Regions from separate parts of the Undibacterium sp. Di24W genome, predicted to be linked through region 2. Evidence: predicted binding sites of a transcription regulator. Region 2 holds the regulator's gene; the other holds the start of a gene.

Region 1 (3,821 bases), on a different contig from region 2:
AATCTTGGTACGTATGGCAAACTGAATTTTGGATCTTCCGCCACTATCATGAATCGTAATGCTTACAACGGCGATGATGGTTCCGGATTTTCGCAAAACTATGTCGGCTATTATGGCAATCCAAAATTGCGGGCAAACTTCAATGTTGACTGGCAATATGGCGATTTCACTAGCAGTGTGTTCGTAAATTACACGGGTAGTTCTAAGTGGGCCTATGACAAGAATGACGAGGAACACAATAATCCTCAATCTTGTACTGCCGCCGATGTCGCGGTGGCACCCAATAATTGCGGCGGCGCACCGGCATACAAAACAGTGAACTTGGGTTTGGGGTGGACGCCAGTTAAAGATCTACGCTTAGGTTTGAATATCAAGAATATCTTGAACACCAAACCATTCTACGATCCTAATGGTTGGGAAGGCTATAACCACGGTTTGAATTTGTTTGGACGTGTGATTAGCGTGTCGGCGAGCTACAAATTTATGTAATCAAACTGTTGATTTCTCCGGGGTTTTGCCTTGCCCAGCGCTAAGCTACTATATGTGTAACTTGGCGCTGAGTGAAGCGAAGCCCAACAGTCAGCAATCTATTAAGCACCAAGCCAAGGCAAATCTGCCGAACACCAGCCTCCCACCGTTTTGCGATGACCATGCGCGTCTTTATCTCCTTCGAATCCTTGTAAAATATCAAAGCAGGCCGTATAGCCATTTTCAGTTGCCAACTTTGCGCCGTGACGTGAGCGCACACCAGAACGACACAAGAACAAGATCGTTGCATTCTTATCGACAACAGCGCTTTGCAATTGCGCGAGAAAATCAGGGTTAGGTGTTCCGCTTGGATACAGACTCCATTGCACCGCTTTGTGTTGCTCTTCTTGGATGTTGACGCGACCGACCCAATCTCGCTCGGCATTGGTGCGCACATCAAGTAGTATCACGCTGTGATCTGTTTGTAGCAAAAGATATGCTTCTTCAGGCGTCACGGCGCCCGAGTACGGCAGGTTTTGTTCTTGACTGCGTTGTTTTGCTTTGTCGATGACCTCATTCATATTATTCCTTTGTGTATTTGTGTATTTGTGTATTTTTCATTGGGAAGTTACATCTCGCATCTTAAAGCTAAGTAGGATGGCTGCAGTGGACGACAGCACCTGATTTGCTTACCTATTTACCAGAGTCAAGGATCTTACCAAAAGGATAGAGCGCTGCGTTATTCAATAGCTTGGTCGCATTGATGTTGTTTTTTGACTAAAGTGAGATGTTAATACTTCTGACTTGTTAGATAACAGGCGAGCTCATGACTGATCATTAGAATATGTGCACCATTTCGATGCAATGTTTACGCACCAAGAAAGTGCTTTTTGGATTATTTGCACCGATTTGGTTCGCGATGTAATTTATTGAATTGTCAAGGAATCGTATGAGGTTTGATTTTTCTATATAAAACAAAGACTTAATTATTCCTCTTGTATAGCTAAGATCGTCTTGTACATGGCACGCTTTCTGCTAATATTGTCGTCGTGTTCTTGTTTGCCGCTTGCATTGTGATGGTGCGTTTTTGAAATGTCGTGGTCATAAAACAGGTGGAAAATAAAGATTAGTTGCAGTAATTTGATGTAATTTGTATTGATGCGGTAGTTCCTACATTTATTTTTGAACGATTATTTTGAACGATTGAAGGAGTTTCAAATGGCAATGACCCCAGCAGAAGTGTTGAAGATGGCGAAAGACAACGAAGTTAAATTCGTTGATTTCCGTTTTGCGGATACGCGCGGTAAAGAGCAGCATGTGACTGTGCCTATTTCTCACTTTGATATTGATAAATTCGAATCAGGTCATGCATTTGACGGTTCTTCTATCGCAGGCTGGAAGGGTATTGAAGCGTCTGATATGTTGTTGATGCCGGATCCAAATACGGCCAACATCGATCCATTTATGGAAGAAACCACCTTGTTTATGCAGTGTGATGTGATTGAACCAGCTGACGGTAAAGGATATGACCGTGATCCACGTTCTATCGCGAAACGCGCAGAAGCGTATTTGAAATCCTCTGGTATTGGTGATACTGCTTACTTCGGTCCAGAGCCAGAATTTTTCATTTTTGATAGCGTACGTTGGAAAATTGATATGTCTGGCTGCTTCGTGAAGATTGACTCTGATGAGGCTTCATGGACAACAGGCGAAAAACTTGAAGGTGGTAATACAGGCCATCGTCCTACAGTCAAAGGTGGCTATTTCCCAGTGCCACCAGTCGACAGCTTCCAAGACATGCGTTCTGAAATGTGTTTGATCTTGGAATCTTTAGGTATTCCAGTGGAAGTTCATCACCATGAAGTTGCTGGCGCTGGTCAAAATGAAATCGGAACTAAGTTTTCTACTTTAGTAGAACGTGCTGACTGGACTCAAAACTTGAAATATGTGGTTTGGAATGTGGCGCACACTTATGGCAAAACAGCGACGTTCATGCCTAAGCCTATCGTTGGCGATAACGGTTCCGGTATGCATGTCCATCAATCGATCTGGAAAGACGGCAAAAACCTGTTCGCAGGTGACGGCTATGCTGGTTTGTCTGAATTTGCCTTGTTCTACATCGGCGGTATTATCAAACACGCGAAAGCATTGAACGCGATCACTAACCCAGGTACTAACTCTTACAAGCGTTTGGTTCCAGGCTATGAAGCACCGGTAAAATTGGCTTACTCTGCAAAAAATCGTTCCGCTTCTATTCGTATTCCTTACGTCGCAAATCCAAAAGGCCGCCGTGTTGAAGCGCGTTTCCCAGATCCATTGGCAAATCCATACTTGTGCTTCGCGGCTTTGATGATGGCTGGTTTGGACGGCGTTCAGAATAAGATTCATCCAGGTGAAGCGGCTTCTAAAGATCTCTACCATTTGCCACCAGAAGAAGACGCATTGATCCCAACAGTCTGCGCATCTTTGGAAGAAGCGCTGGACGCGTTGAATAAAGATCGCGAATTCTTGACACGTGGCGGCGTATTCAGTGAAAGCATGATCGATGCTTACATCGAATTGAAGATGCAAGATGTACAGCGTATGCGTATGACCACGCATCCAGCAGAATTTGATATGTATTACTCTCTGTAATCAGCATTCTGAATAAAAGCGGGGCATGCCCCGCTTTTTTATTTCAGTATTGTTTTTTTATGACGTATGGGTTCGAGTCCTGATTGAAATGAGCTGAGTAATTGTGCAAAATCGTCGCTTGACATACACTAAGCCCGTTATTCACCTTGAAACGACTCACTATGAAGCAATATTTGATCGGCCTAGCTTTCTTGTTTGCCTTTAGTTCTTCTGCCTGCGCACAGATCTACGTCTGTACTGATGCAAATGGTAAGAAAGATTATCGCAATACTGGTGTGACTAAAGGCTGTAAGTTATTAGATTTGCCTAGCAGTGCAGTACCAGCTCCACCGAGCGCCAACAAAAAACCAGCGGCCGCAAAATCAACATCAAGCCCTGCGAATTTCCCCAAGGTGGATGATAGTACGCAAAAGGCACGTGATTCTGATCGTAAGCAAATTTTGATCGATGAATTGAAAGTTGAAGAGCAGAAGTTGGAAGCGCTGAAGAAAGAATATAACGGTGGCGACGTGGAGCGCCGTGCAGACGAACGCATGCCGGCAAAGTATGTAGAGCGTGTTAATAATCTGAAAAATGATATTGCGCGGACAGAAAAAAATATTGAGGCATTAAAACGTGAGATCAGTAATCTTAAGTAAGAATTTGGCCTGCACGACCCACTAAATTGGTCGCAATCGCGACCTTTTTTTATTTTAACGATGCCTAATTTAAAAAATGTT
Region 2 (3,821 bases):
TCGGTAACGAATTTTTTCCGTGAAAAAACCTCGGTGTCTTTAAGTGCTAAATTTTTACCTTTGGTTAAAAATGTGACCGATAAAGTAGGATTGTCGACCAAGTACAATGCCGTTATGGGCAAAGCTCAAAAATTAGGTGCGGTGCCAGAGAAAGAAGCGACCGTAGAATCCTATGTCAGCAACCGTGCGGTTGATGCACTCTATACGATGATAGCGGAAGAAGAAAAAGCGATACGCCAAGATCCTTTGGCTGCTGGCAGTAAGATTATTGGTAAAGTATTTGGCTTGCTGAAATAATTTGTCAAGCATTTAAAAAAGCCGAAAGATGTTCGTACATCTTTCGGCTTTTTTTCGTCGAAAAATTGGTACTCTTTTACGGCAAATGCGCCAATGGATGGGCGTAGCTTGGCCATACTTCGACAAAAAATTGGGCGATCATTTCTTGCTTAACTTCGGCAATAGTTGGTGGCGACCATAATGGCGAATTGTCTTTGTCTACCACCAAGGCTCGCACACCCTCCAGTACCTCACCATGTTTGAAACAATGACGTACCATAGTGCGTTCTAGACGCAAGCAATCAGCAACGGACTTTGATTTGCAGCGTCGTAATTGTTCTAAAGTAACCGCCATCAATAGCGGTGAACGTTTGTTCATAATAGCCAGTGTTTTTTCTGCAAATTCTGTTTCGTCGCTGGCAAGTGTGGCGCAAATATTGTGTAAATTATTACCAGTGAAATGTTGGTCGATCTTCGTTCGATCATTTGCAAGTTGACATTGAGCATGCGCTATTTCATGCTCAAATTGCGCGGAGAAACGACGAATCGCAACACGTAAATCTGCTTCTGTGTTGTGCTTAATTAAATCCATTAAAGCTGGAATTTGTACGGTCGGAATATAGACATCGGCTAAATTGGCATAGATCGCATCGGCAGCCTGAATTATTTCCCCAGTGAGTCCTAAATACGTACCAATCTCTCCCGGCGTTTGATTGAGAAAGTAACCGCCGCCCACGTCGGGAAATAATCCAATATTTACCTCTGGCATCGCCATTTTGGTACGTTCAGTGACGATGCGCAAACGACTGGCTGTACCTGATTGTGCGATACCCATGCCACCGCCCATGACTACGCCGTTCATCAAAGCGATATAGGGTTTTGGATAGAAATGAATTAAATGATTCAGTGCATATTCTTCGGTGAAAAAATCTTCGAGTAGTGCGCTGTCACCCTTAGGCGTTAATGTGCCAACATCGTAGAAGAAACGAATATCGCCACCAGCACAAAAAGCTTTCTCGCTACTACTGTGAATGAATACAGCATGAATTTCGGGGTCGTTATGCCAAGCGCGTAAAGTGGCGGTTAGTCCACGAACCATTTCTAAGGACAAGGAATTTAGTGCTTTGGGGCGATCTAAAGTGATGATGCCAACATGATTGTGGATTTCTGTCAGGACGTGGGAGCTCATTTTTATCTGTCGAAAATTGTCATATGAGAATTCTACCTTAGGGCATCAGACATAGATGGAAAAAATGGCTTGCAATGTAACTGTAATAGTTTTTCTTCACGTTTCAATGGACATAAAAAAGGACGCTAAAAAGCGTCCTAGGGATCATCGAATTGATGATTCAGTATTCTAAATTAATCTAATTGTGTAGAGGCAGGGTCAGGAATATGTTTGATCGCATCATGTTGATGGTCTTGAATTTTATCCTTGTGTTTGATGACCTGACGATCGAGTTTGTCAATTAAGGTGTCGATGGCAGCATACAAATCGTGCGCCAGACTTTCTACATGTATATCTTTACCGCTAAGGTGTAAATTAATGTCAGCTTTGTGGCGTTTGTCCTTTTCCCGGAGCTTATCAACCGTCAGGATGACGGCGATATCAATGACTTGATCGAAGTGTCGTCTTACCCGCTCTAGCTTGCTTTGTACATATTCACGAATTGCAGGAGTAACTTCGACGTGGTGTCCACTGATGGTGAGATTCATACTACGCTCCTATGGTGATATTGTTTTATTTGCTTCTAAGTTGCCAGTCATTACGATCGCTCATTGGCAGAAATTTGTTTTGAGCTAAATCATATATAACGATAGAAAACAATATTTCAAGAACTGGTTTATAAAGATTTCCTTAGACCGACAGGGGGAATTTTCAGAGCCTCACGGTACTTTGCAACAGTACGGCGCGCGATGACCATGCCTTGTTCTCCCAATATGTCGGCGATCTTGCTATCCGAGAGGGGTTTTTTCTGGTCTTCTTCTCCTATTAATTGTTTGATCAGAGCCCGTATCGCTGTGGAAGATGCTTCACCACCGGTTTCCGTTGCGACGTGACTACCGAAAAAATATTTCAACTCAAACATGCCGTGCGGTGTCAGCATAAATTTTTGAGTTGTTACACGCGAAATAGTGCTCTCGTGTAATCCCAGTGTATCAGCTATTTCGCGCAAAACAAGGGGTCTCATTGCGACAGCACCATGCGTGAAAAAATTATATTGCCTTTCCACTATGGCTTGCGCGACGCGCAAAATAGTGTCAAAACGTTGCCGCATATTTTTGATAAGCCAGCGCGCTTCTTGTAGCTGCGGATTCAGGCAAGGATCACCGCGTTGCTGTTTCATTAAGCCTGCATACATTTGGTTGATGCGCAGGCGAGGCATCACATCGCGGTTCAGCATCACTTGCCACTCGTCGCCAATTTTCTTGACTACAACGTCAGGTACCACGTAGTCAGATTTTGCAATCGCAAATGCTAAGCCAGGCTTGGGATTACATTGACGGATGACAACTTGTGCTTCACGTAAATCTTCGTCATCACACTGTAGGAATTTGCGTAACTTGGTGAAGTCGCGTTGGGCAAACAAGGGCAAATATTGCTCGACGATTTGCAGTGCTAAACGACGCGTCACAAAGGGTATCTTAGGGAAACGCTTGATTTGCAGTGCTAAACATTCAGCGGTATTGCGTGCACCTACGCCTTCGGGTTCGAAGCTTTGCAGCATGGTTAAGGCAAACCGTAATTCCTCTAACTCGACGCAAAGGTCAATAGGAAGGCTTTCATAGATTTCATCCAGGCTCTCGCACAAATAACCATTCTCGTCGATGGCATCGATGATTAATTCGATCAGTGCTCGGTCACGTGGCTCTCTGATGTTCAGACGCATTTGTTCTAACAAATGTTCTCTTAAGGTGGTTTGTGCGGCCTCTAATTGCGGGCGACCATCTTCCTCGTCGTTGTTGGATTTAGAGCCGCTGCCAGGTGCATCATCGAAGCTCCAGTCGTCATTGTTGGCGGTTGCTGCTTCACAGTCGGCGACTTGTTCTGGGACGGCTTCCGTGCTGCTGCCGTTGTCGGGTGCTTTTTCTGTATTTTGAAATTCGCTTTCGCTTTGCTGGCTTGCATTGTTGATGCAGCCATCCGCCAGTAAACGAACTGCATTGTCCAGTGCATCGTCGACGCGTTCCAGTAAGGGATTTTCCGTCAACAACACTTCTAGCTCTTGATGTAATTCCAAGGTGGACAATTGCAGCAAACGTATTGATTGCTGCAATTGCGGCGTCAATGCCAAATGTTGCGAGGTGCGTAGCTGTAAGCTCTGCTTCATGGTTATGCCAATCGCTTACATGCGGAAATGTTCACCCAAGTAGACTCGACGTACCGTCTCATTGGTGATGATTTCGTCAGGGCGTCCACTCGCCAATACCGAGCCTTGATTGATGATGTAGGCGTGATCACAAATACCCAAGGTTTCACGTACATTGTGATCCGTGATCAATACGCCGATATCGCGTTCTTTTAAAAAGCGAACGATTCGTTG

What was found. The regulator sigma-54, encoded in region 2, starts transcription at its own class of promoters, with help from an activator protein. The targets are predictions, from matches to a motif close to TGGCANGNAANCTGCTTT.
Region 1: a site for sigma-54 is predicted at 1,490-1,507, ahead of glnA (type I glutamate--ammonia ligase). Genes of this name have one in related genera too.

What each region holds. Positions count from the first base shown of each region.
Region 1 covers NZ_JBMPOP010000005.1:469,344-473,164, forward strand. The annotation lists gene ACO0KZ_RS13515 (TonB-dependent receptor plug domain-containing protein) at 1-489, shown strand, start outside; gene ACO0KZ_RS13520 (rhodanese-like domain-containing protein) at 591-1,049, opposite strand; gene glnA (type I glutamate--ammonia ligase) at 1,687-3,102, shown strand; gene ACO0KZ_RS13530 (DUF4124 domain-containing protein) at 3,264-3,740, shown strand.
Region 2 covers NZ_JBMPOP010000013.1:21,351-25,171, reverse strand. The annotation lists gene ACO0KZ_RS20095 (DUF4197 domain-containing protein) at 1-297, shown strand, start outside; gene ACO0KZ_RS20090 (enoyl-CoA hydratase/isomerase family protein) at 374-1,465, opposite strand; gene hpf (ribosome hibernation-promoting factor, HPF/YfiA family) at 1,639-1,992, opposite strand; gene ACO0KZ_RS20080 (RNA polymerase factor sigma-54) at 2,121-3,608, opposite strand; gene lptB (LPS export ABC transporter ATP-binding protein) at 3,624-3,821, opposite strand, start outside.